Regions from separate parts of the Thermosinus thermophiluss DSM 23256 genome, predicted to be linked through region 1. Evidence: riboswitches for the same ligand, from Rfam matches in the RefSeq annotation. Region 1 holds a riboswitch; each other region holds the start of a gene.
What was found. A riboswitch is a leader RNA that binds a small molecule or an ion and turns the genes downstream of it on or off. The one in region 1 is predicted to bind cyclic di-AMP.
Positions count from the first base shown of each region.

Region 2: linked by a shared signal. The riboswitch ahead of BLQ99_RS15275 (3D domain-containing protein) and the one ahead of BLQ99_RS05505 (Na-translocating system protein MpsC family protein) in region 1 are both predicted to bind cyclic di-AMP.
Region 3: linked by a shared signal. The riboswitch ahead of BLQ99_RS02050 (C40 family peptidase) and the one ahead of BLQ99_RS05505 (Na-translocating system protein MpsC family protein) in region 1 are both predicted to bind cyclic di-AMP.

Region 1 covers NZ_FNBU01000006.1:118,116-128,188, reverse strand. Annotated here, with positions in the region: tRNA gene BLQ99_RS05515 (tRNA-Ala) at 158-233, opposite strand; gene BLQ99_RS05510 (MFS transporter) at 293-1,645, opposite strand; cyclic di-AMP (ydaO/yuaA leader) riboswitch at 2,114-2,253, shown strand; gene BLQ99_RS05505 (Na-translocating system protein MpsC family protein) at 2,301-2,693, shown strand; partial or broken gene BLQ99_RS15420 (APC family permease) at 3,028-4,872, shown strand; gene BLQ99_RS05495 (FAD-binding oxidoreductase) at 5,027-6,430, shown strand; gene BLQ99_RS05490 (superoxide dismutase) at 6,487-7,065, opposite strand; gene BLQ99_RS05485 (nitrite/sulfite reductase) at 7,328-8,974, opposite strand; gene addA (helicase-exonuclease AddAB subunit AddA) at 9,137-10,073, opposite strand, start outside.
Region 2 covers NZ_FNBU01000009.1:97,079-107,151, forward strand. Annotated here, with positions in the region: gene hslO (Hsp33 family molecular chaperone HslO) at 1-739, shown strand, start outside; gene rpmB (50S ribosomal protein L28) at 765-956, opposite strand; gene BLQ99_RS07210 (DUF1858 domain-containing protein) at 1,128-1,325, shown strand; gene recG (ATP-dependent DNA helicase RecG) at 1,344-3,398, shown strand; gene BLQ99_RS07220 (hypothetical protein) at 3,561-3,764, shown strand; gene BLQ99_RS07225 (DUF4911 domain-containing protein) at 3,792-4,055, opposite strand; gene BLQ99_RS07230 (TVP38/TMEM64 family protein) at 4,151-4,831, shown strand; gene BLQ99_RS07235 (4-oxalocrotonate tautomerase) at 5,003-5,188, shown strand; gene BLQ99_RS07240 (ferredoxin family protein) at 5,254-5,550, opposite strand; gene BLQ99_RS07245 (FAD-dependent oxidoreductase) at 5,550-6,938, opposite strand; cyclic di-AMP (ydaO/yuaA leader) riboswitch at 7,141-7,272, shown strand; gene BLQ99_RS15275 (3D domain-containing protein) at 7,277-7,909, shown strand; gene miaB (tRNA (N6-isopentenyl adenosine(37)-C2)-methylthiotransferase MiaB) at 8,026-9,381, shown strand; gene BLQ99_RS07260 (MutS N-terminal domain-containing protein) at 9,408-10,073, shown strand, end outside.
Region 3 covers NZ_FNBU01000002.1:141,342-151,414, forward strand. Annotated here, with positions in the region: gene yyaC (spore protease YyaC) at 47-625, opposite strand; gene BLQ99_RS02015 (LysR family transcriptional regulator) at 847-1,752, shown strand; gene BLQ99_RS02020 (sulfurtransferase TusA family protein) at 1,749-1,973, opposite strand; gene BLQ99_RS02025 (HD domain-containing protein) at 2,075-2,644, opposite strand; gene BLQ99_RS02030 (Na/Pi cotransporter family protein) at 2,780-3,706, shown strand; gene BLQ99_RS02035 (metal ABC transporter permease) at 3,674-4,516, opposite strand; gene BLQ99_RS02040 (metal ABC transporter ATP-binding protein) at 4,497-5,246, opposite strand; gene BLQ99_RS02045 (Fur family transcriptional regulator) at 5,258-5,683, opposite strand; gene BLQ99_RS02050 (C40 family peptidase) at 5,884-6,543, opposite strand; cyclic di-AMP (ydaO/yuaA leader) riboswitch at 6,546-6,669, opposite strand; gene mqnE (aminofutalosine synthase MqnE) at 6,809-7,906, shown strand; gene aroH (chorismate mutase) at 7,935-8,294, opposite strand; gene BLQ99_RS02065 (hypothetical protein) at 8,331-8,666, opposite strand; gene spoIVB (SpoIVB peptidase) at 8,714-10,072, opposite strand.

The DNA.
Region 1 (10,073 bases):
TCCTAATTGACATAAAACGCCAATTTTAGGAAGGAAGTAAGCACATAGTTCCTATATTTTTTTACTTCAAAGTCAACGCATAAAAACCAACTATGTGTTCATCAAAATGAAAATGCCTACATTCACCACCCTGCGAACATAGGCAAAATCTAGCTCCTGGTGGAGACGATGGGATTCGAACCCACGACCTCATGAATGCGAACCATGCGCTCTCCCAACTGAGCTACGCCCCCACACCATTTGAACTTCACGACAAATATTATATTATATTTCCTGATTGCCTGCAAGGTTCTTATACCAATTCTTTGTCCTTCGTTTCCGGCAGCAGGAAGTAGACGTTGACGGCGGCGGCGACGTAGATGAAGGCCAACAGCGCCAGCGCGCCGGAAAGGCTGTACTGAGCGGCCAGGACGCCGATGGCGAGAGGAGCGAAACCGCCCACGGCCCGGCCGGTGTTGAAGATAAAGTTTTCCGCCGTGGAACGGGCTTCCGTAGTATAGTTTTCCGACAGCAGCGCGCCGTAGCCGGCCATCATGCCATTGCAGAAGAAGCCGAGGATCGCGCCGCCGACTAAAAGGTGCAGCGGGTCAGACAGGTTAGCATACACCCACACCGCGGCCGCGGAAGCCAACTGGAAGGCCATATAGGCGGGACGGCGGCCGATTTTATCGGCAATATAGCCAAAGACGGCAATCCCCAAAATCATCCCCAAAACGGTGGCCACCATCCACATGCTCGTTTTGTTCAGCGTCAACCCATGCTGTTTCATCAAGACAGTGGGCAGCCAGACCATAATGCCATAGTAGCCCGTGTTCTGCACACTGGTCATCACCGTAAGGGCCAGCGTAGTCGTTGCCGTACGCCGGTCGGCGAACAGGTGCAGCAAGGGGAACTGGGTGGTCTTGTTGTAAAACGCCTGTTCTTCGGCGGTTAAGGGCAGCTTGGCGGCAATTTTTTCCCGAAGCGCCTTTTTTCTCGCCTGCGTTGCCAGCCAGATAGGCGGTTCAGCCAGACCGTAGCGCGCCCAGGCGGCGAACAGGGCCGGCAGCGCGCCGATCAGGAAAACGGCCCGCCAACCAAAGGCCGGTAGTACATAGGCGCTGACCAAAGCGGCGGCCACCACGCCGAGCTGCCAGCCGACAGCCACTGCCCCGGTCGCCCGCGCCCGCTTTTCTTTCGGCCACGTCTCAGTGACAAGCGTCATGCCGATGCCAAACTCGCCGCCCAGGCCCAAACCGGCCAGGAAGCGGTAAATGTTGAGTTCCAGGAAGCTGTCGGCAAAGGCCGTTAGGCCGGTGAAAACCGAGAAAACCAGAATGGTGAGGGAAAAGACGCGCACGCGCCCGATATAGTCGGCCAAAATGCCAAAGCCATAGCCGCCAAGCACAGCACCGATCAAGGTTACCGTGGCCACCAACCCGCCCTCGGCGAGGGTCAGGCCGAAAGCACCGATGATCGCTGTCATGACAAAGGACAAGATGAGCATATCCAGCCCGTCCATGGCATACCCCAGCACGGAAGCAATTAGCACTTGCCAGCGGTAGCGGCTGCCGCCGTCCGCGGCGCCGACCGACGCGCCGGCCTGGGTTAAGCTTTGGGGCAAGAGACGTGGTTCCTGCCCGATAACCTTGACGTGGGTTTCCATACCTTCTCCTCCTCGTTTTTGGTACCGAGGCAAGCGAAAAGGGCTTCCCGCCAGTCCCACTGACAGGAAGCCCTTTTTGGCATATAAAAGTGCCATAAAGCTGCAATCTTGATTACGCCGCCTACCTTGCCAGCCTCACAGGACTGATTTAAAGGTACCAATATTGATTTGTGTTTATTATGCCACGCCGCCCCGCCCGCTGTCAACACTCTTTTATGGCAACCGAGTATAGCGTAAAGCACTGGCTAGACTGTTCTACTAGCTTTTATACCTCATTATTTCGGGAAATGGAGACAATGTTTTCACACCTGGTTTTTGCCGCCGCTTCAAATTTTGCGCAAACTGTTTTAATGCAGCGCCATAACCATCCCGTTGTATTATTAGCCAGCCCAGGCTATAAAAAGCCAGTTTTTCCTGCTAAAATGAAACTTTCTTTCTGTAACAGATAAGCTATAATTGACTCTGTAAAACAAAGCAAAGCCGAATTCCATATGGAAGCGGAGGACCCACCTTTTTGGGGTGAATTCTGCCACAGGCAGAAAGGATGTTTACCTCTCTTGCCATCCTAACCCGACAGCTAACTTCGTAGGCTAAAGCAAAGAGGTCGAAAGACCGTGCGGTCTTTTCTTTTTATGTTACGGAGGAAACGGTTGTTATGGCTATAAAAAAAACTCTGTTGGAAGCCGAAATTAATGATGCCTTTATTAAGTTTCAGCGCAGCCTCATTGGCCGCGGACCTACGGAAGCCAAGACTTATATTATTGATGATATGGTCTTAATCCGCCTAAAAGGCGTTCTGACTATCGAGGAAACACATCTTGTCAAAACCGAAAAAGGCCGGCAAGTAGTTAAACAAATGCGGCAGATCCTGCGCGAGACATTTAACGAAGAAGCGGAAAACCTGGTGGCCCGCCTCACCGGGTGCCGTGTGGTCAGCAGCCACAGTGACATTAGCACTAAAACGGGCGAGCGGGTGGAAATATATATTCTTGATACAAATTTGGAAAAACGGCTCCGCGACGAAGAAAAAGCTAAAGTGGACGCATAGCTGGCGGACAAAACGCAGAAGCAGCACAGCTTAGGCGATTTGTAGGCCGGTACGCGAGTAACAGCCGGGCGGCTCATTTGGCCGCAAGGTCTGGTTGCTTACGCACCGGTTTGCTTTTTTTACACTTGCTAAATCGCCATTATTTGATTCCGAGCGAGGGAACATTAAATATGGACAAATGAGGATATACTTTGGCTAATCGCGAAATACGATGTACTTCTTATTGTTGTCCGCCACAGCGGTGGCCTACAAAAGCTGGAATAACTATTGGCCTTATTTTTTAGGATAAGCCTGTACGTTAACCATAAAGAGTATAATGGAGGCTGATAGTTTTATGATGCGTGAAATCAGGCGTTTGCTAATTGGCAGACCGCTGCATAATCGAGAGCTTAGTCACGAAAAGCTGCCAAAATGGAAGGCACTGGCAATTTTTTCATCTGATGCCCTGTCATCGGTTGGTTATGGCCCGGAACAGATTATGCTTACTCTTGCTATCCCTGGGGTATTAGCGTATGGCTATATAGGGCCGGTCGCCCTTGCTATCCTCGTATTACTGGCTATTGTAACTGTTTCATATGTACAGGTGGCCAAAGCTAACCCCGGCGGTGGCGGTTCTTACTCCGTAGCCATCCACAACCTTGGTGAATTGCCGGCCCTGACGGCAGCAGCGGCCCTATTTGCCGATTATTCGCTTACTGTAGCAGTGAGCATTTCCTCAGGTACGGAAGCGATCGTATCTGCTTTCCCGCAGTTAGCCCCCCATGCGGTGACAATTGATTTAGCCGTGTTATTTGGCATATTGATGTTAATCAATCTGCGCGGCGTGCGCGAATCATCCAATGTTTTTGTCTTTCCTACGTATGCTTTTATCCTGGGAATGTTAGGGCTTATTGCGGCAGGTGTTTATCAGGCGTTTACGCAGCCGGCGCCGCTTATTCCGCCCGCATCTACCGCTAAGCAATGGGACTGGACAGTTGCCTTTCTGATCCTGCGTGCCTTTGCCTCCGGTTGCAGTTCTATGACTGGTGTGGAAGCTATTTCCAACGGCGTGCCGATGTTCAAAAAACCGGAAATCCGCAATGCAACAATAACAACTTATTGGATGTCGCAATCCTTGCGGTCATGTTTGCTGGTATTTCCTTTTTGATTATGCATTACCATATCATTCCGACGCCTGATGTTACGGCGCTCTCGCAGGTGGCTGAGTTAACCTTCGGCCGCAATTGGGCGTATTACTATGTTCAATTTACCACCATGTTAGTGCTATATTTAGCGGCCAATACGGCTTATAACGGCCTGCCGCCCCTATTGTCCATTTTAGCAAAGGATGGCTATATGCCCCGTTATCTTGGCGTCAGAGGCGAACGGCTCAGCTTCTCCACCGGAATAATTCTTCTCAGCGTCATAGCCGGCCTGCTAATCACTATTTTCCACGGCAACACCGAACATCTAATTTCTTTGTATGCCATTGGCGTCTTTCTTTCGTTTACCATTGCTCAAGTCGGTATGGTTGTTTACTGGCGCCGCGAGAAAAGCAAAGGCTGGACCAGGCGAGCAATTTTAAATGGGGTAGGAGCCATCGTCACTGGTACCGTTGTCTTGGTCATCGCTATTACCAAATTCTTTTATGGCGCCTGGCTGGTGCTTATTTTCATTCCGACAATGATTTATATTTTTAAAAAAATCCGCCACCACTACAACGATATGTCAGAACAGCTCCAGCTGCCGCCTGAATATACCAACCCTGCCAGCTTGCAGCACCCCCACCCAAGCTAAGAACTTGATCATCGTACCAGTAGCCAGTATTACCCGCGTGGTAGCCCAATCACTTCAGTACGCCAAAGCGCTTAGTCCCGATATCCTGGCAGTGCACATTGCTACCGATGACGAAGCAGGCCGTAAATTTAAAGAAAAATGGGAGAAATGGAATCCCGATATCCGCCTGGTTACTATTTACTCTCCTTACCGGTTGGTAATTAAGCCGTTGCTGGATTATATTGAACAGCTTGAAAGAACCAAGGCGCCGTCTGATTTTATAACCGTCCTGATCCCGGAATTCGAAACAAAAAAATGGTGGCACAGACTGCTCCATAACCAAACCGGCTGGATTTTGCGGACGCTGCTTATCTTAAAAGAAAACGTAATTGTCGCTACTATTCCTTATCACCTACAAAAATAAAATCGCAACCAGCAGCCAAAACCATTTGTTTATATCACTCATTTTTACGCACTTCATAAAAAATTCTTATAGACAAATTTTCCCTGCAAGATTATACTGAATTTAGCAATTGGTATAATTAATTGATTATACCCGTGTGAGGGAGGGAAAAAGCATGGTCGCTTACAATCCGGTAAGCGAGACTGTAATTGCTGAGCTGAAAAAAATCGTCGGGGAGAAGTATGTCTGGACCAGCCCCGAGAAGATGGAGCCCTATTCCCACGACGAGGTAACCGACCCCAAATATGTGAAAATGCCGGAAGCAGTGGTCCTGCCGGCCAATGCGGCGGAAATCGCCGAAATCATCAAACTTGCCAACCGCGAGCGCATACCCGTTGTCCCGCGGGGCGCAGGCACCGGCCTGGCCAGTGCCGCCGTGCCATTTAAAGGCGGCATCGTCCTGTCCTTGGAGCGGATGAATAAAATTTTGGAAATTGATACCGTTAATATGTTTATGGTCGTCGAGCCGGGCGTAACCACCGAGGCGGTGCAAAAAGCGGCCAACGCCGCCGGGTATCTCTATGCCGGCGATCCCTGCAGCGGCGACAGTTCCTTCATCGGCGGCAATGTCGCCACCAATGCGGGCGGCAATAAGGCGGTCAAATACGGTACCACCCGCCGTCAAATATACGGCCTGGAGATTGTCACTCCGGAAGGGGAAATTGTCACCCTGGGCGGTAAATGCATGAAAGATTCCACCGGCTATAGCCTCGTCAACCTGATTATTGGCTCAGAAGGCACCCTGGGCGTCATCACCAAGATATATCTGAAGCTGATGCCGCTTCCCAAGGAACAGATTGACCTGCTGGCCGTATTCCCTGACCTCGCTACCGCAATCGGGGTCGTGCCAAAAATCATGGCCGCCGGCATCACGCCTACCTGCGTGGAATTTATGGATAATGAAACCATCAAATGCTGCGAGGAATTTTTGCGGGAAAAACAGCCCCACAGTGACAACGGCTACTATATTATCATCAAGCTCGAAGGCGAAAACGAAGAACAACTTGAAGAACAAGCGGCCACCATTGACGAACTGTGTACCGAAAACGGCGCCATGGCCGTACTGGTCGCTGATCCGGCGAAAATCTGGAAAGCGCGCAAGGCCTTCGCCGAAGCCGACCGCGCCCGCAGCCTGGTCTTTTCTATGGAAGACATCGTCGTCCCCATGAGTGAAATTCCCAAAGCCGTCGAGCAAATCGCTGCCATTGGCCGCAAACACGGCGTGACCATGCATTGCGCCGGCCATGCCGCCGACGGCAACATCCATGTTAATATTCTCAAAGATAAAATGAGTGACGACGACTGGGATCGCATCTTGCCGCTTGTCCAGGAAGAACTATATACCCTGGTTTACAACCTGGGCGGCAAACTGTCCGGCGAACACGGCATCGGCTACAAGCGGGTTAAGCTGCTGGAGAAATTCGCCAATCCCGTCGAACTCAAAATGATGAAAGCCATCAAGCAAGCCCTTGATCCCAACCTTATCCTGAACCCAGGTAAAGTAATTGATATTAGCTAAAGCTAAGGCCGCCTCCTCACCGGCAAAATGCCGCCTGCACAAGCAGGCGGCATTTTTTATAGTAGCCGCTCCTCCACCACCCGCCAGTCGATATTGCCGAAAAAGGCATTGATATAGGCGGCGCGGTCGAGGCCGTAATCCGGCATATAGGCGTGCTCCCACACGTCCATCACCAGCAGCGGATTGCATCCTGCCGGGTGCCCTTTATCGTGTTCATTGATCCAAAAGTTTATCAGCCGGCCGTTCGTCACGTCCTGATACAGGATAGCCCAGCCAATGCCGCGGATGGCGCCGGTCGCCCGGAAGTCTTTTTCCCAGGCCTGCACACTGCCGAAGTTCTGCGCCATTGCCGCGGCAACCCGGCTGCGCCGGCTGAGGCGGCCATTGCCGCCCAGATTTTCAAAATAGTACTCGTGGAGCCGCATGCCGTCAAACTCCCAACCCAAGTGCCGCTTGAGTTCATTGTACTCCGGCGTATTCAAATTGCCGGCGCGCAGCATTTGGTCTAAGATTTCCAGCAGTTTATTGGTATTGGTCACATACCCCTGGTACAGCGTGAAATGCATCCTGAGGAGTTCGGGGCTAAACCCTTCCATCCCGATAAGGTATGAATAGTCTTTAGCCTTATATTCCACGGTATCCCTCCTTCAATTAATACATTGCGAAGCCATTAAAGCCTCCATTCTACTTTATGCAGCAATCGGCGCCAATGCATCACGGTGGCGCGGCATTATTCCTGAATTTACCCCCGTTCGGGCAGGCCTGTAAACAAATCCACCGGTTGAGTAAAGACCAACCGGCTCAACAGATAGTTTAGTGAATGACAAAAGGGCCCTGGGGCATCAGCCCCAGAGCCCTTTTGTTTATCAAGTTCGTGAGCGCTTTATTACAGTTATTTTACCCGTTAACCGCCTTTTTGACCGGCTGCTCCCCGTGGCCGGATACTCCTAAAAACTCGTCCAGCTTGGTCTGGAAGGCCGGCACCCCGACCCGTCTGACGAAGGCGGCAAATGTTTCGCCTTCGCCCTTGTTTGCCTGGAAAAACTTTAGCAGCCGTTCAATGGCCTTCGCCGCATCGTCGGCGGGAATACGCCCTTCCAGTTTCGTCGCAAAAGCCGCGCCCGGCCCTAAGGCGCCACCAAGCCAGAGTTCAAACGCTTCAATGGCTTTGCCGTCAACATTAAGCAGTGAACCCTGGAGGCCAATATCGGCAATCTGATGATGGCCGCACGCGTTAGGGCAACCTGACATATGCAGGCGGACAGGCGTATCAAGTTCGACATGCTTATCAAGATATTCCGCAATGGAATTTAGCCGCCGTTTTGTTTCCACAATCGCCATAGTGCAAAAAGTATTGCCGGTGCAGGCAACGGTATGGCCGGCAAACGGCTGGGGAAAGGGCGTAAAGCGTTTTACCAGCGCCTCATCCAGCAAAGCAGTTACTTTATCGGCGGCGACATTGGCCAAGATCAGGTTCTGGGTATTAGTAGTCCGCAGCGATCCGTCACCGTACCGTACCGCCAGCTCGGCCAACCCCTCCAGATCAGCCGCCGTGAGCAGCCCACCGGGGATGGCCAGGCCGACATAATGCAGACCGGCTTGTTTTTGCGGATGGACACCGTAATAATAGCCCCCGTTCCACCCCCGCGTCAGGTCTTGCCCCCTGGTTGGCAACGGACCGGTAAGTTTCAGCAGTTCAGACCGAAACCGGGCCTCACCCCAGTCGGCGACCAGATACTTCAGGCGGGCGTGGAAACGATGCTCACGATAACCAAAATCCCGGAAAATGGTCGCTACCGCCGCCGCTACTTTCACTACTTCTTCCGGGCGGACAAAAATGTCCAGCTTGACGGCCATATGCGGTTTAGCCGCTAAGCCGCCGCCCACCATGACGTGAAAGCCGATAACTTGCTCACCGTCAATTTCTTTGACGGCCGGAGTAAAGGCCACATCATTAATTTCAGCATGACCAGGGTTAAGGCCACTGCTGGAAATCGAAATTTTGAATTTGCGGGGCAGGTTGGAAAACTCCGGGTTTCCCTGGAAGAACCGCGTTACTGCTTCGACCAACGGCTTGGTGTCAATCACTTCGTCCGGATCGATGCCGGCTAGCGGATTGCCGGTCACCGCGCGCGGACAGTCGCCGGCAGACTCGACCGAACTCAAACCGGCCGCGGCCAGGCGGGCAAAGATATCAGGCAAGTATTCCAGTCTGATCCAATAAAACTGTACCGCCTGGCGCGTGGTCAAATGCAGCTCGTTCCGCCCGTAGGCGCGGGCAATCGCGGCCAAAGTCCGCACCTGCTCGCCATTCATGATACCGCCCGGCACTTTAACGCGCAGCATGAAATAGCCGTCGGTCCGCGGCTTTTGCCCATAAAGGCCGGCCCATTTCAAAAGTTCGATGTCCTCTGCCCCGAGAGCGGCAAAACCGGCCGCGGCCAAGCGCTCAATATCATCTAAAATCGCAAGCCCGTCTTTTTTGAGCTTAATTAACTCCGTTTTATTTAATTTAGCCAAATCCTTAGCCCATGGACGTTCCAATTAACCATCCTCCTTAAAGAGATATAAATATTTTTTATAGCCATATAACTAATAATACTATTGTTTATGTAAATTGTCTAGAAGCGTATCCAAACAAAACAATCCAGTCTGGCCTTGTCTGGCCAAACTGGATTGTTTTTCGCCGCCAGCGTCACTCAGCAGCTAGCGCCCAACCGGCACGGTCTGTCCCGTGCTGAAGACATACAGGTATATTTCTTTAACCGGCTGCCGGAAAATCGCCTCCATCGCGGCGGCATAGAGTTTAAGTTGCACGTCGTACCGCTTGATCAGTTCGGTTCCGTCCTTTACCTGGTCGGTCTTGTAGTCAATTAGGACCAGACCGTCAGGCTCGGCAAAAAGGCAGTCGACGACGCCCTGGATAAAGACCGTTTCGTCCGTTCCGGCCAAGGCCGGCTCCACGTTCGCCGCCGGCAGCACCTGGCAAAAGGCCAGTTCGCGCCTGCGCCACGCCGCGTTTAGCAAGCGCTGCCCCAGCGGGCTGGCGAAGAAGGCGGCAATGGCTGCGGCATCCACCGCGGCGGCCTGCTCGGGCAAAAGAATTTCCGCCGCAACCAAACGTTCGAGCTGCCGGCACACGCCGGAGTCGCTAATGTCGCCGGCCAGGTCGAGGTGCTGCATGACGGCATGCATGGCCGTACCCACTTCGGCCGCGGTCAGTTTACCCGCCGCCTGAATAAAGCGCGGCCGCGCCGCCAGCCGTGGCGGATACCACTGCTTGCCTTCCTGGTCAGCCAGCGCGAACCGGCGCTTGATTTCGCTGACCGTGAGTTTCGCCGGCTGGCCCACGGCCGCGGCATGGGGATAACGCCAGTCCAGCCGCGCCGCCACCCAGGCGCTGTCGCCGCCCGGCAGCGGTTTTAATTCTTTAAGCCGCGCAACCAGCGGATTATCGGCCGTTTGGCCCGGCGCGACCGCACTTATGCCGTCGGCCGCATGGATAGTGACCTGCCAAGCCGAAGCAAGGGCGGCCAGTTTTGCGGTCGGCACCAAGTCACAACCGGCCAGCTCACGCAAGGGGGCGCCGTCCGGATGGCGGACGATGGCCGGCCCCAACCAGTCGAGATAGCTCTTGGCGTCG
Region 2 (10,073 bases), on a different contig from region 1:
GGCTGCGCTGCTGTTGGCGACGAATTTAAAAGCAGAGGAAAGTATTACCATTCGCATTGCCGGAGACGGCCCACTAGGGGAAATTGTTGCCGATGCCAGCGCTCGAGGTACAGTTCGTGGCTATGTTAAGAAGCCACAGATCGATTTGCCGCTGCGGGAGGGTAAGCTTGACGTCGGTAGAGCTGTAGGCGCTGGCAATATTTTCGTTACACGGTTTACCGGATTGAAACAGCCTTTTACCGGAAGCTCCCCGTTAGTGAGCGGCGAAATTGCGGAAGATGTTACTAATTATCTTTTAACTTCGGAGCAGACGCCATCAAGCGTCGCTTTGGGGGTATTGGTCGGGACTGACTATACCGTGCAGGCGGCTGGCGGATTTTTAGTTCAAGCTCTGCCGGGTGCGGCAGACGAAGTTATTGATAAATTGGAGCGAAATCTAGCGTCGTTAAAGCCGGTATCTCACTTGATAAGCTCAGGATATGGCGCCGCCGATATACTGGAAAAAGTTTTTGCAGGATTTTCAATAAATCTATATGAGCCGAAAAAAGTTACCTTTCATTGTCCTTGTTCGCGCGAGCGAGTGGACCGGCTTCTTATCAGCCTAGGCGAGCAAGAGTTGACGGATATGATCGGAGAAGGACGAGCCGAGCTGGTTTGTCACTTTTGCAGTGAAAAATATCATTTTAACCGGCAAGAGCTAGAAAATATTTTACAACGCATAAAACAAGGGGCGACCTAATGTCGCCCCTTAAATACTGACTAAATTAGATTGCCCGTTGTACTTTTCCGGACCGTAAGCAACGGGTGCAAGTATTAATCCGCTTAATTTCACCATTCACGACTGCTTTTACGCGCTGAATATTGGGTTTCCAGGTGCGCTTGGTTTTCAAATTGGAATGGCTGACGTTGAAGCCGCTACGTTCACCTTTGCCACAGATTTCACATATATTTGCCATCTATTCCACCTCCTTTTAAAGAAGACAACCAATCCTTCAAACTAAACACAATTATTCTATCACAGGAAACTTAGGGTATGCAAGGGTTGGAAGAATAATATTGCAGCGCAGGGAGGATTTCGCCAACATATATTGAAAGTAGAACAAAAAAGAGAGGGGAGGGCGCACCCTTTGATTACTAAAGAGATGCCGATAATGACCGTTTTGCGGCTGCTGCCGCAGGCCCGCGAGGTTTTTATTCGCCACGGTATGGGATGTATTGGCTGTATGGGATCGGCTACGGAAACAATCGAAAAAGGGGCCAAGATGCACGACGTTGATTTGGAAACGTTGTTGAAGGAACTAAACGCTCTCGAGTCGGAAAAATAGTACCAAAGGGGGATACCGTTGCCGGAAAGGTTGTCGACAAATATTAAATATCTGAAAGGAGTAGGGCCGACAAGAGCCGCTTATTTAACAAAATTAGGCATTTTTTCCATAGAAGACTTACTCACGCACTATCCCCGTCGCTATGAAGACCGAAGCTATTTTAAACCGATAAAACTGCTTGAAGATAACGAAGTTCAGACTTTTCGGGCAACCGTAGTTGCGTTAGAAGAAAAAAAGCCGCGCCGAGGGCTTACATTGACGAAAGTGACCGTTCGGGACGATTCGGCGGTAGCGCAATTGGTCTGGTTTAACCAGTCTTATCTTAAAAATCGGTATAGACCGGGCATGGAGCTTATTGTCTATGGCAAAGCGGAACGGCGTTTTAATATTATCCAGATCGTTAATCCCGAGGTGGAAATCGTAGATGAAGCGGAAGAACTATTGAATGTTGGCCGCATTGTTCCCGTGTATCCGGCCACAGAGAATATTAATCAACGCTTGCTGCGTCAATTAGTACGGCAAGCCTTGGCAGACTGTCGCCCTATCCCTGAGATTCTTCCCGACAATATAATTAGGCAATATAATTTGGTTGCGAGGGATCAAGCTCTAGAAAACATCCACTTTCCGCCGGACAAGGATGCTTTGCTCCAAGCTCGGCGCCGCTTAGTTTTTGAAGAGTTGTTTTTTTTGCAGTACGGGCTTTTATACTTAAAAAACCGTAATAAGCGCGAACTTCAGGGCATTAAACACGCTCCCGACGGAAAACTGAGCAAAGAAGTTTTGGCGCGCTTACCGTTTGCATTAACAACTGATCAAGAGCAGGCACTACAAGAAATTAAAGCCGACATGGAAGATACGCGACCTATGCAGCGGTTGCTTCAGGGCGACGTCGGATCAGGGAAAACAGTTATTGCCGCTCTGGCATTGGTTAAGACGGTAGAAAACGGATATCAGGGGGCGCTGATGGCTCCCACCGAAATTTTGGCTGAACAGCATTTTCATACCTTGTCCCGTTTATTGGCCAACCTGGGAATAAGATTGGCGTTATTAACAGGTAGCCTGACAAAACGGGAGAGGGATCAAATACTTGCCCATCTGCGCGAGGGACTTGTCGATATTGTAATTGGCACGCACGCTTTGATCCAGGATGACGTGCATTTTAAACACCTCGGCTTGGTAGTTACTGACGAACAACATCGGTTTGGTGTACGGCAGCGGGCTTCACTTCAAGCAAAAGGGAAACTGCCTGATGTCCTGGTAATGACGGCGACGCCGATTCCCCGCACGATGGCACTTACCGTCTATGGGGATTTGGATGTATCGGTAATTCGCATGCTACCGCCTGGACGTAAACCAATCAAAACTTACAGTGTTACCGGAGAAATGCGCGACCGGGTTTATAATTTTGTCGTCCGGGAAGTGTCTGCCGGACGGCAGGCTTATGTCGTTTGTCCTCTTATCGAGGAATCGGACAAACTGGAAGCTCAGGCGGCGGTACAAATGTATGAGCAATTAGCCAGCACATACTTCAAAGGCTTGACCTGCGGCTTGGTTCACGGCAAAATGAAGTCTCAGGAAAAAGAAGCCGTGATGAGCGCATTTTATTCGGGCGAAGTTCAAGTCCTTATAGCCACGACGGTTATTGAAGTAGGTGTAAACGTACCGAACGCGACCGTTATGGTCATAGAGGGCGCCGACCGCTTCGGTTTGGCCCAGTTGCACCAATTGAGGGGGCGCATCGGGAGAGGCGAACACCAATCTTATTGTATTTTAATTTCTGATAGCAAAAGCGAGGAAAGTAGAGAGCGGCTAGCGGTAATGACCACGACTCAAGACGGCTTCGTTTTAGCGGAAAAGGATCTATTGCTACGGGGACCGGGCCAGTTTTTTGGCACGCGGCAGCACGGCATGCCGGATTTAAAACTTGCTGATATTGTCCGTGACATTGAAATCTTGCTGGAAGCAAGGCAAGCTGCTCAGCAGACTGTAATGCATCCGGAAATATTCGCTAAACTTCAGGATGTTCTTAAGCTTCGTTTTGGCGAAGCGTTCAATATGATATTTAACAATTAGAAAAAAAGGGCGGCTGCTGGCCGCCAATTATGGGAGAGGAGAAAATTTACATTCTAATTATGCCCCGTATCATCGTTTCTATACACCGTTTAATGAAATTTTTTTATTATTTTCGCGCATCTTGGCGCACACTAAAGAAAAACTGGCAAGAGGTGGCGGGGCATGCAAGACGATTTTGCGGAAAAACAGTTACGGGCGATAGCTGAAGAATGTCAGGAGTTTGAGCATGTCATAAATGCAATGGGTTACGGTTATTCGCTGCTAAATGTTTCCCCAGATAACTATGTTCGTCGCTGTAGTGACTGTATACATTGGCTTGGTGGATCATGCGGTATTTTCCGTGACGAAATCCGGCAATGGCATTGACAAGGCACTGCACCGCAGTGCTCTTTTTTATCCCATAATTTCAAATTCAATCGGCAACGTCTTGAGAATTTCCCATACGTCAGCACAGGTATCGGGGCTGGGGCGCAGCTTAACCAAGCCTTGTTTGGGTTCGAGCGGGATAATCATGACAATATTTTCATATCCTTCAAGCAACCGAATGAATAAATTGATATCACAAACTTTTAACTTAATATCAATATCATTGCTATCCTGTTCATATTTCCGGGCTGTATTGGCAAAACAGCTGGTTCCTTTATAGCGTCGACTCACATTCTTTACCCCTTTATTGCCATCTGTTCAATATTTTAGTATATTTAATTGTGAACTGCAAAGATAGAGAAAAGATTGGCAAAGGAAAGATTACGATGGGAAAAATTTGGGGATGGCTTTTTATTTTTATTGTCTGCGGTTTACTGTACTGGTGGCAGCCGGAATTTTTTCAGCATGCTTACAGCATAATCGAAAGAGGCGACATTGCCGCCCTAGCAGAGTATCTCCGCTCTTTCGGAGCATGGGGTATCTTAGTCACGCTGGCATTATTCGTTATAATGACCTTCACAATCGTTTTTCCGTTCATGATTTTATCCGGAGCCGCCGGCATTGTCTATGGGCTTTTCTGGGGAACGCTCCTCTCATGGATGGGAGAATTGATTGGCGCCCTATTTATGTTTGTATTTGCCCGCTATTTTTTTCGCCACGCCGTTGAAGGGTGGATTGCGAAAAGTCCATACCTCAAACAGGTAGACGACTACAGCGCGGCTAACGGGTTTAAGGCCTTGCTGATAGCGCGGCTTTTGCCGTTGGCTCCGTCCGGTATCATTACTGCTGTAGCCGCCATTAGCCGGATTTCGTTTTACGATTTTTTTTGGGCCACTTTTTTGGGGAAATTACCGCCAGTGGTTATTAAGGTATTACTGGGCCATGACCTCGTTTTTGCTAAGGAAAACATGACACGGCTGATTTTTATAATTGTCTTGGTTATTGCCGTCTATGCCGCCTTATGGTGGCACAGACGTAAGAAAAAGCAAAATCATGAAAACCGGTAACGCGATTGTCTTTCGCCTTTTATTCAGAAAATCGGTTGTATAAATTAGGCTGCTATGCAGACACTCTCTAATTATTTCAGATAACTAAATAAAATAATAAAATGGATTGTTTTGCAGGGATAGAATCACCTTCGCCGAATACAATAACCAGCGCAAGGGGAGGTGATTAACATGCCAGTCGTGCAAATTGATATGTTGGAAGGCCGGACTCTCGAGCAAAAGCGGGAATTGGTAAAAAAAGTGACAGAGGTCATTGTTGAAACTGCCAATTGCCCGCCAGAAGCAGTGACGATTATTATCCGTGAAATGCCTAAAGAACATCTTGGTAAAGCTGGTAAACTGCGCTCCGACATGTAAAAATAGCAGCCCATTTCGTATATAACGAAATGGGCTGTTTTATTATGAGAAAATATATTTGCTTATTATCCTTCTTTATATAACACTCCATAACCACCATTAGGATAGGAAAAATTAATATTATTGGCCGGACATATTAGCCGGCAGGAACCGCATTCGATACATTGCTTGTATAACACTATGATGGGATCAGTATGCTGATAATTCCATCTAAATACACCGGAGGGACATATAGTTAAACACTGTTTGTCTGTGCAATTACGACAGACTTCCTGGTCGTTGATGACAATATGCTGCCATTGTTCATCGGTCTTAAAAAGCAGCAATTTTACTTTTGCATCTAACTCAGCTAAGCTGGACATCACCGTATCACCTTCAACACTTCCCAGACATCTCTTATTGTTTTTAAAATTGGCTGCATACTGGTAACTTTTTGAAATATAAATTTCCGCTTTTCGCGCTTCGGCATAGTGTATACCTTGGTAATATGATATGCGGTTTCATTGGCCATACGGGTATATAGATCGAACAAATATGGTATATCCTGCATTAACTTAGCTGCTCCGGCATTGGCTTTGAAATCCTGCATAACAAAACTTTCATCAAGTAAGGTCCGGTACAGTGATAGTTTCTTAACGGAAAAACTACGACTGGCTTTTGCGGCATAAGCAGCCCTGGCGGCAAAAAAACCAGACCACATGGCCAAATTAAAACCATGAACGCCATTTACTAATGAAGCGGCATCGCCAATAATCATCAGTCCCGGATGTACTAATTCAGGTATTGCGTAATATCCGCCTTCGGGAATAAGGGCAGCGCCATATTCAACAGTAATACCGCCATCCAGCAATGGCTGCATATACGGATGCTTTTTTATTCGTTCCAATAGATCATTAGGGCTTAAGGCAGCCTTAGCTAAGTCAGCTAAAGAAATACCAACGTTAATATTAAAACTGTCTTTGAAAGTATGAATCGAACCAGTACCGTTAAACCCGGCAGTAGGGTAACCGATAAGTCCGATGATGGTACCATGGCCCGGAAGCAAGTTGAACCGTTCTTCAATAACTTTCGCGGGTAAGGCAATAGTTTCTTTTACGTAAAGGGAAAAATTTTGGGGTGAAATCCGGGGGACCAGTTTCGCCCGTTCAGCCAACATAGAATTGGCACCGTCCGCAAGAATAATTATATCGGCAATAAAATCGTTGTTTTGTGGCGGAGATACGTGCACCCCGATGGCCTGCGAGCCGTCAAACAGTACCTCAGACACATGATGGCCCAGCAGCAATGTAGCTCCGGCGTTAATTGCTTTTGCAGCCAACCATCTGTAAAAATTGACACGTTTTATTGTAAATCGATTATAGGGAGCGGCAGCAAGTTTTGTGCTGCGAAATCTGGCTGTTAATATCGAATCTTCAGTCATCCACCAGTACGATTGGTCAGTGACAATACGTTCATACTGACACTCTTCCCAGAAATTGGGGAAGAGTTTATGGACGTGCTCGGCGATAATTGACGCGCCACCGCAATTTTTGGCGCCCGGATAAGGTCCACGCTCCAGCAAAAGCACGTCAAGACCTTCTTTGGCCATAAAATAGGCAGCTGTTGCCCCTGCCGGACCGGCTCCTACGACAATTGCATCATATTTTTTGGCTGGATCGGCCAAGTTCAAATGGGTATTATTAACCTCCGGCTTTGATCGGTTTTGAGTTTTTTGGGTTTTGTACCATTCTTTTAGCACACCATCACCCATTTTTAGTGTGTCCACCTGATAAGCGCTCCATCCACTTAATTAAAAATGCTCTATTTGATTTGTATTACTTTTTGCAACTAATTGGTATATATATTGATATATAAGAATAGCGGCGAATAGTGAAGATTTTTTTTAGGCAAATGATATATAGCGCCGTTTTGGGGCATTTTTCTCTTTTGTCTCTTTAACTGAAATGATGTATTATACTGACATGCCGAAGTTCCCTCAAAGGAACACGGAGGAACCATTAATGGGGTGAATCCGCGTATGCGGTAGGGGTTTCCCTTATCCCGAACCCGGCAGCTAACTTCGTAGGCAGAGAAAGGGAGTGATTGATAATGAAAAAAATACGCACAGTGATAGCATCAATGGTTGCTGCTATTATTTTCGGTCTTATCGGCCTTGCGCCGGTAAGTGCTGCAGCCCTCGGGGAACGAGTGCTGCAAGTTGGTGCCATAGGCGACGACGTCCGTGAATTACAGATTAAATTAAATGGACTAGGCTTTAATGCCGGAACTGTAGACGGTATTTTTGGTCCCAAAACGCAAAATGCGGTCAAGATGTTTGAAAAAGCAAATAATCTCGAGAGCGATGGCATTGCCGATCAAGATCTGTTAACTATTATTCAAAAAAAGGCGCCCAAAGTATTCCGCGATGCTCCGGTGCGTTATAAACAGATCCTGGATATTGTTGCGACCGCTTATGCTCCAGGTCCCCATGATAACGGCAAATGGGGAAATCTTACTCATATCGGTACCCAGGTTCGGCCAGGCATTATTGCCGTTGACCCGAAAGTTATTCCACTTGGCACGCGTGTTTATATCGAGTTTCCTGACGGTCATGGCATGTATGCCGTAGCCGAGGATACAGGCGGCGCGATCAAGGGCAACCGTATTGATATTGCTATGTGGACGGTTGCCGAAGCGTATAATTTCGGCATCCAAAAAGTTAAAGTTTATATCTTAGACTAAAAAACACCCGGGGGATCCCGGGTGTTTTTTATGACGGGAGAGAGCTTTATATCGCATTGTTTACCAGAAAAAATTGGGATATAATAATCAGAAGGATGTGGTTAGGGAGTGATGATATGGATACTTTAAATAGAGATACCGACCTCAATTATGGGCGGTCAAAAAAATATCACATTATTACTTACGGTTGTCAAATGAATGAAAATGATTCGGAGCGGCTGGCCGGCCAATTGCGCGGTCTTGGTTACAGCAGTGCCGATGAAATTGAACAGGCAGACCTTATTTTAATTAATACCTGCTGTGTCCGCGAGAGCGCGGAAAAAAAAATATATGGAAAAATTGGCGAATTAAAAAGACTCAAAGCGGCAAATCCCAATCTGATCATAGGCGTAACAGGGTGCTTGTCACAGAAAGATCGCGACAAAATTTTTACTAAGGCGCCTCACGTTGATTTGGTTATGGGGACTCATAATGTCCACCAACTCGCAGACCTGCTAAAAGAGATTTCCCAGTCCAAGGATCGGGTACTGGCGATATGGGATCAGGCAGAGCGGCTAGCACCCGATGTGCCAACGGTACGCAAAAGTCTGGTTTCGGCTTGGGTACCCATTATGTACGGGTGTAACAACTTTTGTACATATTGCATCGTACCATATGTGCGCGGACGGGAGCGAAGCCGCCCGCTTGCCGACATCCTTGCCGAGATCAGGCAATTAGGGACAGAGGGATTTAAAGAGATTACGCTGCTAGGCCAAAATGTAAACTCCTATGGCAAGGATGGGAAAGAAAACATTGATTTTGCCGATTTACTGGCAGCCGTGGACAAAGTGGAGACAATTGCCCGAATTCGGTATATGACTTCGCACCCGCGCGACATGAACGACAAGGTGATTGATGTCATTAAGCATGGCCAGAGGATTTGCGAACATTTTCATCTGCCAATCCAGTCAGGCAGTGATATCATTTTGCAGCGGATGAACCGCGGATATACAACAGAATATTATCGGAAACTTGTGGAAAAGGTTCGTAGAGAAATACCGCACGCCAGTATTACTACGGATATTATCGTGGGATTTCCTGGGGAAACGGATGAACTATTTATGCAAACGCTTGATTTTGTCCGGTCAATTCGCTTTGATGCGGCTTATACTTTTTTGTATTCTCCTCGCTCTGGCACGCCAGCAGCAACTATGCCTGATCAAGTGCCGTTGATGGTAAAAAAGCAACGCCTGCAACAACTAATGGCCGTCCAAAATGAAATTAGTTTAGCTATTAATGAAACTCTTATTGGCCAAACAGTAGAGGTACTTGTTGAGGGTCCCAGTAAAAATGATCCGGATAAGATGATGGGACGGACGCGAACTAACAAAATTGTACTTTGGAATAGGGGAAATGAGCAAATAGGGCAGCTTCTCCCAATAAAAGTTCTTAAAGCGCAGACTTGGTTGTTGAAAGGTGAAGTGGCTGATTAACTTTGGGTGGGAAAAAGGAGAATACCATGGCAGAGACCTATACCCCAATGATCGAGCAGTACCGGGAGATAAAACGGCACCATACCGATAAAATTTTATTTTTCCGACTGGGCGACTTTTATGAAATGTTTTTTGAAGACGCCGAAATTGCATCACGCGAACTAGAAATTACCCTAACGGGACGCGACGGAGGGTCCGGTAAGCGGATTCCCATGTGCGGCGTTCCTTTCCATGCGGCCGATACTTACATAGCCCGCCTCATTAATAAAGGCTATAAAGTAGCAATCTGCGAACAGGTAGAAGATCCTAAGCAAGCTAAGGGGATTGTGCGCCGGGAAGTAATTAAAATTATTACTCCCGGAACAGTATTGTCAGATGTGCTACTTCCGGATAAGAGCAATAATTATCTGGTTGTTATCCATGAAAAAGACGATCTCCTAATCCTGGCAGGAGCGGATATTTCAACCGGCGAATGTTATTGGGCAGATTTTGCCGGTCCTTACCGGATCAATACTCTTTGCGACCACCTATATCGCCTTTCACCGGCGGAGATTGTGCTAACCGGTCGTCTCACTGATAAAGAGACTTTGGACACTTTTCTCGCCAACCGCCTGCATGGCTGTACTATAACAGACCTAGCTATTGAAGATACGGAAACGACTCAGGAACTACTGCAACGCCACTTTCCCGAT
Region 3 (10,073 bases), on a different contig from region 1:
TGGTCATCTTATACATGATGTGGGATAAAATTTTTCACGATTAATTCTAACCCGAAACCGATGCCGTTGGCATTGCCATCATTTTCAGGGCGTCTTCCAGTGCCGTGGCAATAATTTTACTTAACTTCATGACAATGGATAGAGGCGTGCTTTGTAAATCCAAATAACCAATTTTACCGCCGGCATTGACAACGCCAATGATAGAAATATTACCCACACATGGGAGCCGATTGCCGACAGCAATACCTGCTTCTAAGCCGCCTTCCCAAACTTCGATATTGCCGATTTCACTGGCCTTGCCTAAGCAGGCGTCTACGGCAATAATGAGCGGATGGTGATACCGGTTATTGATAATGTTAATTGTTTCTACCAGATTGCCGGCATGCACGGGATGGTCAAGACAGCCATATACGGTATAGTCGGTGTGCTCTTTCAAATACGATCCTACTAGCGGCCCGAGGGCATCCCCTGTATACCGATCGGAACCAATACATAAGACGATTAGATGACGTGCATTAATACCTTCCTGCCGGCCAAGCAACGTCATCAGATGAGCCCCAATCACCTGGCGGGCATTCGTATCCTCAAAGTGTGCCGTCAGCTTTGTCGCCTTGTTCTTTCCCATCGTCCCTCTCCTCTTAAAACTGTCTTTGTAAACTCTATGCGTGCTGGGAAAGATTTATGGCAAAAAAACAGCAGGGTACCCACGCTTGTCCCTGCCATTACATATAACTTTTACTTATACCTAAACTTATATTATTTATAATTTATCGCAATTTTATGTGAAATATTTATACAAACCCATGTTATAATTAGCACAGGACAAATCCGTAGGAGGTCATAACAATGCAACTTGGGCAGTTTGATCTATTCTGCCAGGTAGCCCGGGTAAAAAGTTTTTCGAAAGCAGCCAAACTCCTGCACATCTCTCAGCCCGCAATCAGCGCCCAAATCCACTCCATGGAGGAGTATTACGGCATAAAACTTTTTGAGCGAACACCACACGGCGTTATTCTGACCGAGGCCGGAGCCACCCTTTTTGAATACGCCAAACAAATTCTCGAACTGCATGAAGACCTGGAACGTAAACTCTCCAGTATTGCTGACGAAAAAAACCAGCGGCTTATCATCGGTGCTACCGCTACCGTGGGCAGTCACGCATTGGCCTGCGGCATTTGGACTTTTAAGGACAAATATCCCGAACTGCAAATTAATCTTGAAATTGGCAGTCTCCAAGAAATGATTGCCAAAATTTACGACAAAACAATTGATTTAGCCATTATCGAGTGTCCGGTAGCAAACTACAAAGGAATTACCAAAAAATCCGTTTTTACAGATGAATTGGTAGCGATTGTTCCCAACAACGAACAATGGGCGGGTAAAACGAGCGTCACCATTGAAGAGCTTACTAAAAGCCGCCTCATCCTACCGGAAGAGGGATCGGAGCTGCACTATATTCTCGACCAAGCTCTCGAACCGCTTAACTTAAAATTTGTCAATCTGAAACCACGTATCACAATCAGCAATTCCAATGCCATTAAGTCGGCTGTGGAAAAAGGCCATGGCGTTTCCATATGTCTTCGTCTGACGGTGCAGAAGGAACTGCGCCATGGAACTCTGCTGGCCTTACCGATAGAAAACATTGCGCAAAGCGTCGAATACAACTTAGTATACCGTGACGCCGACTTGTCCGGTATTGCCAAACGCTTCATCAGATTTATAACTTTACCAGGCGAACTGGAAGTTTGCTAACACTTGGTGATTTTAACCTGCCAAATCCCCTTTTCGACTTCCTCCACATCAAATTTGTAGCCTTGTTTATCCGCCCAGGCCAACAAGTTGCGAACTGAGCGGCTAAAATCCGATTCGATGACCAGCACATCGCCACTTTTCAATTTATCCATCTTGGCTTGGGCCATATGTAGCGGATGGGGGCAAATTTCACCTAACATATCGAGATAATGTATCGCCATGCCATCAACCTCCCATATGGAAGTATTCGCTGCCAAAGCCGCAAAACCTGCAAAAAACCTCTTCGCCATACGGCGAAGAGGTTTTTCATTTCTGAGACCGGTTAGCTGACTAACGGAAGTTCCTGATATTCAGGCTGTCGAGTTGCTGCCGCCAGTGCTTTCGTGACAAAATCGATATGGTCTTTAAGATCCACGCCCATTGCCTCGGCACTGTTCACTATTGTCTCACGATTGACGGCGCGGGCGAAGGCTTTATCCTTCATTTTCTTCATAACCGACTTTACTTCTAGATTATCTAAACTTTTATCCGGACGGACAAGAGCGCAGGCAATAATAAAGCCGGTCAGTTCATCCACCGCCAGCAGCGTTTTTTGCAAAAGGGTGCGCTCTTTCTCCCAGTCTCGCGCATGGGACTCAACGTTAGTAATAAATTCATCGTCATAGCCGTAAGCGGCAAGAATTTCTCTGGCATGGTTGGGATGGTCATGGGGAAATTTCTCGAAATCAATATCGTGTAGTAGTCCAACCGCCCCCCAATAATCGGGATCTCCGCCAAATTTTTGCGCATAAGCGCGCATGGCAATTTCCACAGCTACGCAATGTTTTAACAGCGCTTCACCGGTAACGTGTTCTCGTAAAATCTGCCAAGTTTTCGCACGGGAATACTGCATAACGGCCCCTCCTGTTCTAAACTATATGGTAATCATTACCGCTTATATGCAAAATTATACCATTATCTCAAAAGGTTTACTAGCATTGGCTGCTGCCATACCTCATAGATTATATTGCAAAGGAGGGTGCAACATATGTATATACTTATCGTGATGCTCGCCGGTGTCGGGATGCTGGTCGGTGGCATCTTTCTAATGCGCTTTGGCTTAAAGCGCCTGCTGTGGCGACGTTTTCAGCGCCTTCTCCAATCCATGACGGTAACGGCCTGGCGGGGTCTGTTGGTCGGAACGGCTGCGGCAGCGCTTATGCAGAGCAGCACCGCTGTTTCCCTCATTACTATCGGCCTGGTCAGCGCCGAATACCTCACTTTTTATCAGGGCATAGGCATTATCCTGGGCGCCAATATCGGGACTTGTTCAACCGTACAGCTCCTAACCCTCTCGCTACCGGACAGCTACTTTCTTTTCTTGCTGGTTCTGTCGCTTGTCATGGCAGTTTTTTGCCAAAAACTGCGCTATGTCAGCCTTGCTATTGCCGGACTGGCCAGCATGTTCCTCGGTCTCGGCCTTATCTCTGATTTGCTTGGCCAGCTTCCACAAATAGAAACAATCATAGATTATCTTACCAGAGGGCAATCCAACCCTTTATACGGTATTCTGGGCGGTATTATCCTCACTTTTCTCTTCCAGTCTAGCAGCGCCGCCACCGGAGCGCTTATGGTACTCGCCGCCGATGGCATCATCGACTTAACAACAGCCGCCTATGTCGTTTACGGCAATAATATCGGCTCCTGCCTTTCTTCCGTGATCGTCGGCAGTGCTGCCCCGCTTGCGGCAAAGCGGGTAGCTGCCGCCCATATCGTACTGAATGTCGCAGGCGTTCTGATCTTTTTACCCCTAACAGGGCTGCTGACAGGCGTTGCCTCCTGGATTACGGCTGATTTCGGCGCACAGGTAGCTATGGTCCATACTCTTTTCAATATTCTTTCTTCACTGGCAGTACTGCCGTTTATCCGTCAATTCGCTCGTTTAATCACCGCTCTGGTGCCTGAACGCGGCTAAACTACCCAAAAATAATAAATCTCTTCGCCAAAACAAAACTAGCAAATAAAGCCCGATAGTCGTTATAACAATAGTGCCTCCCGGCGCAATATCCAGATAGAAAGCCAAAATAAGGCCGCCGGTGACGGACAGAATGGAAAAAATTAGCGCCCAGGCCAAGGTGACTTTGAAACCGCGGCGAAGAAGAAGCGCCGCAGCAACGGGAACAATCATGAGAGCACTAACCAGTAAAATCCCCACGACCGTCATGCCGATGACAACGACCAGTGCGGTCAACACACTGAACAGCATATTAATCGCGCCGGTATTGATGCCGGACACAATCGCTACCTCTTCGTCCAGTACCAACAGCATCAACTTGTCAAAATATCGGTAAATTACCGCTACGACGACGGCGCCGCAAAAGGCTATAAGCATAAGATCTATTGTCGTAACGGTCATGATACTGCCAAAAAGAAAACTAAGCAGCCCGGCACCGCTCATACGCGTCATAGTACTGAAAATGATGGCCATGGCAATGCCAGCGTAAAAAAAGATGGCCAAAACCATATCAGCGAACTGACTGTGCCACCGCCTGACAATCTCAATGCCCACGGCGCCGGCAACAGTGAGCAGTGCTGCGGCAACAAAAGGGTTAACCCCTAGGAGATAGCCACCTGTCACACCGGCAAAAGCGATATGACCCAGCCCATCGCCGATAAGTGACTGCCGGCGGATAACAACAAACATACCAATCAGTGGGCAGACAATGGCGGTAATGAGGCCCGCGGCCAGGGCCCGCTGCATAAAGTCATATTGGAGAAATTCCATCTTTTCCCCTCCCGGTTTCATACCAAAAGTGGCGCACTGTCATGTGGCTATCGCGAAACTCACGGCCACTGCCAAAAAAGCATAATCCCCGATTGATGCAGGCCACCCGCGAAGCCCAGCAGGTGGCTTTTTCAATATCATGGGAAACCATGACAACCGTAATCCCCAGGTTGCGATTCAGCGTTCCCAGCAGCTCGTATATTTTGGCGCTGGCATCAGCATCAATGCCACTAGTCGGCTCGTCTAACAAAAGGAGCCTGGGGTTGCCGGCCAAAGCGCGCGCCACCATCACTCGCTGCAGCTGCCCGCCGCTGAGTTCACCGATACGCCTTGAGCGCAAACCAGTCATATCAACAAGTTCCAACATATGTTCAACAATATGGGTGGCTAACTGCTTGCTGCGCCTGGTAACGCTGCCTGTCACCAAGCCCAATGCCACCACTTCCTCCACTGTCGCCGGAAAACCGGCCGAGTTCTTGCCGTAGGTCTGCGGTACATAACCAATTAGTCCCTGCCTTTGCGCTTCCCTTACCGGCCGTCCGTCGATGCGAACTTCGCCGCCCTGTGGCATCGCGATTCCCGCCATTATTTTAAGCAGCGTACTTTTACCAGCCCCGTTGGGGCCGACAACGACGAGAAAATCACCGCTGGCTACCGCTAAAGATATATTGTTAAGCACAGGATAATCATCGTAGGCAAAACATACGCCATCAAGCTGCACCATGCACATTTCTTGCCCTCCTAACCCTGCCGGCACTGCGCGCAAAGGCCGAACAGCTCGATATTGTGCCGAACAAGTTCATACCCCTGGTGGCGGAGCATAATTAAAAATTCAGGATCAATCGGACAAAAATCGAGGCAAGCCGCTTCACCGCACTTTATACAAGTAATATGGTGATGGTGCCGGGATGAAGGAGCTACCTCATACCGGGTTCCGTTCTTACCCAGCCCGACAATAGGAATCAACAGTCCCATTTCGACCAAAATATTCAGGTTACGGTAAACTGTATCGAGACCTACGTCTGGATAACGCTGACGGACTTCACGCCATATTTCCGCCGCTGTCAAGTTCTCCGCCGTTTGGAGTATCCGCTCTAAAATTGCCCGCCGCTGGGGTGTAATGCGATACCCCTTTTCCTTAAGCTGCTGGACCAGGTCATTTAACATGGTAATTCACTCCGCTTCTAGCCAAAAATATATACGATACATCCTAAATAGGAACTTTCTTACTAACAGCATAAAAAAAATTTGCCCAGTCTTTTCTTTATTCTGCTACCATCAAGTACAGGCTATGCAAACATTTCTGGTCATACAGCAAATTTTGTGCAAATAGAGGAAAATAAAAGGAGGCGCCTGGCCTCCAAATCTTATAACACCCGACGCGCTCCTACATAGCGCGGTCCCCAGTAACTGCTGTCCATGTGATCGATGGTCACACCACGGCTGGACGTAGCGCTGATAAATCTGCCATCTCCCAAGTAAATACCGCTGTGCGAAGGACCAGGAGCATAAGTGGAAAAGAAAACCATGTCGCCAGGCTGTAGTCTTGAATAAGACACAAATTGGCCCACTTCAAACTGCGCGTCAGCCGTTCGCGGCAAGTATACGCCCGCCCGGGCATATACAAACCGGGTAAAGCCCGAACAGTCGAACCCGTCAGGAGTCACACCGCCAAAAACATAAGGGACACCGATATAACGCATGGCTGTCTGGATGACCCGCCGAACAACGCTATTATCGCGGCTAACCGGTATCTCCCGTCCCATAAGAGCGCGGTAGGTCTGGGCCCCGACAATGCCATCCGCTTCCAGACCCCGGTCTTTTTGGAAGGCTATTACCGCATTTTTGGTCGCTTGCCCGAAGTCACCGTCAACCACCAGCCTATAGCCAAGCTCTTTAAGCCGGGCCTGAATAGCGGCTACTTCCGGGCCTTGGTCCCCCTCTTCGTAGACTCCTGAGGCGTGGGCGAAGGTTGCTGTCATAAACAGCAGCAAAAAAAGCACCATCGTCCGAAACATTTTCCGCAATACAATTCTCCTCTCTAAGCCGACGAGGTTAGCTGACGGGTTAGGGTTGAAGGCCCCCCACTCCTAAAGAGTTTCACCCCAAAAATGGTTCCCCCGCTCCTGAGCTGGATTAGGCTTTATATAGCTCACCTGAATTATTCGCTATTATTGTGCATAATCCTTCTAAATGGTTTTTCTTGAAAAAAATTCCAGGTTATCATTTTTTGCTATATCTACAGGAAATCGACGCTTCATCAGCGAATTGCTAGGCGAAAGGAGTGTCGCCATGCTTTCCGACGCATTTCGTCGCCAAATAGAAAGAAAAATTGCAGAAGGAATTCGGTTGTCCCGCGACGAAGGACTCGCTCTCCTCCACTCACATGATTTGGCCTGGCTAGGCTACCTTGCCAACAAGGTTCGACAACGGGTCAGCGGCGACTATGTATATTTTAATGTTAACCGGCATGTTAACCTGACAAACGTTTGCACTGCCCGCTGTAAATTTTGCGCTTTCGGCTGCGACGCCTCCAGTCCGCAGGCCTACAGCATGACCAAAGAACATGTCCTCCGTATCGCCCGCCAAGCCGCTGAGGACCCTGATTTGCGCGAACTTCACATCGTAAGCGGGTTACACCCCGAATGGCCTTTTGAATATTATGTTGATATTATTGCCACCGTTAAAGAAGCCGTCCCCCGTCTGCATCTTAAGGCCTTTACCGCTGTCGAAATTCACCATTTTGCCAAGATATCCGGCAAATCGGTGGAAGAAGTGCTGAAAACCCTGAAGGCGGCCGGCCTTGGGTCTATGCCGGGAGGAGGAGCGGAAATCTTTAGTCCCCGGGTGCGGAACCTTCTCTGCCCCAATAAAGCCAGCGGTGAAGACTGGCTCGCTATCATCCGTACGGCCCACCGTCTCGGTATCCGGACAAATGCCAGCATGCTCTATGGTCATATCGAAACACCGGAGGAACGTATTGACCACCTTTTGGCGCTTCGCGACCTGCAGGATGAGACCGGTGGTTTCCAAACGTTTATCGGCCTGGCCTTCCACCCGAAAAATACGGAACTGGAAAACCAGGTCGTGAGGGTTCCGGCCTGGGAAGATTTGAAAATGGTGGCGCTTGCCCGGCTCATGCTCGATAACTTTAAACACATCAAAGCTTATTGGGTTATGCTTACACTGCCGGTTGCCCAGCTGGCGCTGGCCTTTGGCGCCAATGATCTTGATGGTACGGTAAGTGAGGAAAAAATCACGCATGCGGCCGGCGGCAAGTCTGAACGGTCACTAAGCATCGAACAACTGGTCAATGTCATCCGTCAAGCCGGACGCATACCTGTTGAGCGGGATTCACTATATAATATTGTTAAAATTTACAGGCAATAAAAAACGGCCTTTTTTCTCGGCAAATTTATTACCTGTTGATATCTTGCCGCAATACCGCCGCGCCGTGTAGGTATACATGCTTGATCTTCTCCTGGGGAAGGTCGGTATTCCATAATATGAGAACGCGGATGCACCTAGCCAAACCTGTAGGATTATCAATTTCCTGGGTGCCGAATAGCGGCACTTCCGTCCAACCCAAAACCCGGGCCCCTGCAGCAGGATACATGCTATTTAAATCGGGCGTCGAACTGAAAATTACCGCCCCGATATCGGCCGTTTCGATACCGTTCTCCCGGACAAGAACTGTCAGCAGTTCGCGTACTCGCTCCTGTATACTTTCCGGCGTATTCGCATCTACCGTTGTCGCTCCCCGGACGCCACGCAGCAACGTGACCGCTCCTTTCCGCCTGTTTATTTTATTCATTTATTCGTTGTTTTGTTCGTTTTTCCTTTCGTCACTGGGTTTATTACATCGGCAAGAACCGCAATAGTGACATTTCCACCAGCCGCATTCGGGACATACTTCATTTTTGTCCGTCAATTCAATGTAACGGCCTTCCTGACTGTCTTTCCAGCAAAAAGCGCTACCGCGGCCTTTATAAAGTTTTACAGCATAGGCATCCACCCATAGCCGCTGCCCAAACAGCGTAATTAATAGTTCTTTGTGGCCTGTTGTTTCATTTTTTTGAAAACCCTCTACCGGGAATTTTTCTTCAACATCTTTTAAAGTTAAGCAGACAAATAAATTTTTAAAATTCATGTTCTTCCCCCCATAATATAATTTATGAGGAGAAACAATCTTTAGTGCTAAGCCGCTACCGGGTACATAAATAAGCCAGAAAAACTAAATAGTTTTCTGGCCGTTTGTTTTTCTTTTTTCGGCAGCAGACCACTTTCCATCAGCATCCAGTCGACAAAGCAACCATATCCCCGCGTTGGGTCGTGAATAAAGACATGGGTTACCGCACCGACGATTTTGCCATTTTGAATAATAGGGCTGCCGCTCATGCCTTGGACAATGCCGCCGGTCTTTTCAAGCAATCGACTGTCGGTCACTTTAATTACCAAACCTTTGCCTTCCGGTACGGCCTGAAGATTTACTTTTTGGATTTCAATGCTGAACCGCTCAATAGTCTGCCCGTCAATCACGGTCAGCATTTCGGCCGGGCCTGTTTGCACTTGGCTCATCGACGCCACGGCGATAGCCTCATGAAATAAGTTGTTTTCAACCAGCGTTTCCAGTTTACCGTAAATGCCAAAGGGCGTGTTTTTACGGATGTCACCCAGCATTTGTCCTTCTTCAATAAAAACGCCGATTTTTTCCCCGGGCTGGCCCCGTTTACCGTGCTGAATACCCGACACGGTTGCCAGGACAATTTTGCCTTGTTCACAATCAATGGGTTGGTTGGTATCCGAATCGGTAATTACATGGCCCAAAGCGCCATATGTCCGGGATACGGGTTCATAAAAAGTTAATGTACCCACACCTGCTGCGCTATCGCGGACAAAAAGACCGATACGATATCTTTTGGTGTCGCTGCATAAAACGGGTGTCACCGTGACTTGCGCGCGGGAATCGCCCCGTTTTATTAAAATATCTACCGGACTTTTTTCTTTGCCGGCCTCATTGATGATTTCCGCCACTTGGGCATCGCTATTAACCGGGGTACCGTTAATGCTTAAAATGATGTCCCCCACAGCGATACCAGCGTCTTTGGCAGGAGTGTAATATTGGCCGTCTTGGCTGAGAACCGGCGAATTGCCAACTACTATCACTCCCTGCGAGTGAAGGACGACCCCGATGGAGTGACCCCCCGGTACTAGTTTAAGCGGTGGCGTCACATCCACTTGCACTGTCCGCACGGGAATAAGGCCGAGCAACCTAAACTCGACAACTGCTTTACCCAGTTTAACCGGCTGCAGCGACACCGGCCGGGATAGGGCATACAGCGGCGTATCGGAATGAAGGCGAATGCTTGAGTCAAAATCGGAATTGACTGTTACCGTCAACGGAAAATTGACGGTAAACAACGCCGTTTCCCCTTCAATTATACGCATATGGGGAGGAAGACTATAAATATAGCGGAACTGCGGCGTCAAGCAAAAGGCGACAATACAAATCGCAATTACAATTCCAGTCACAAAGCGCCAGTTGATGCCTCTCATA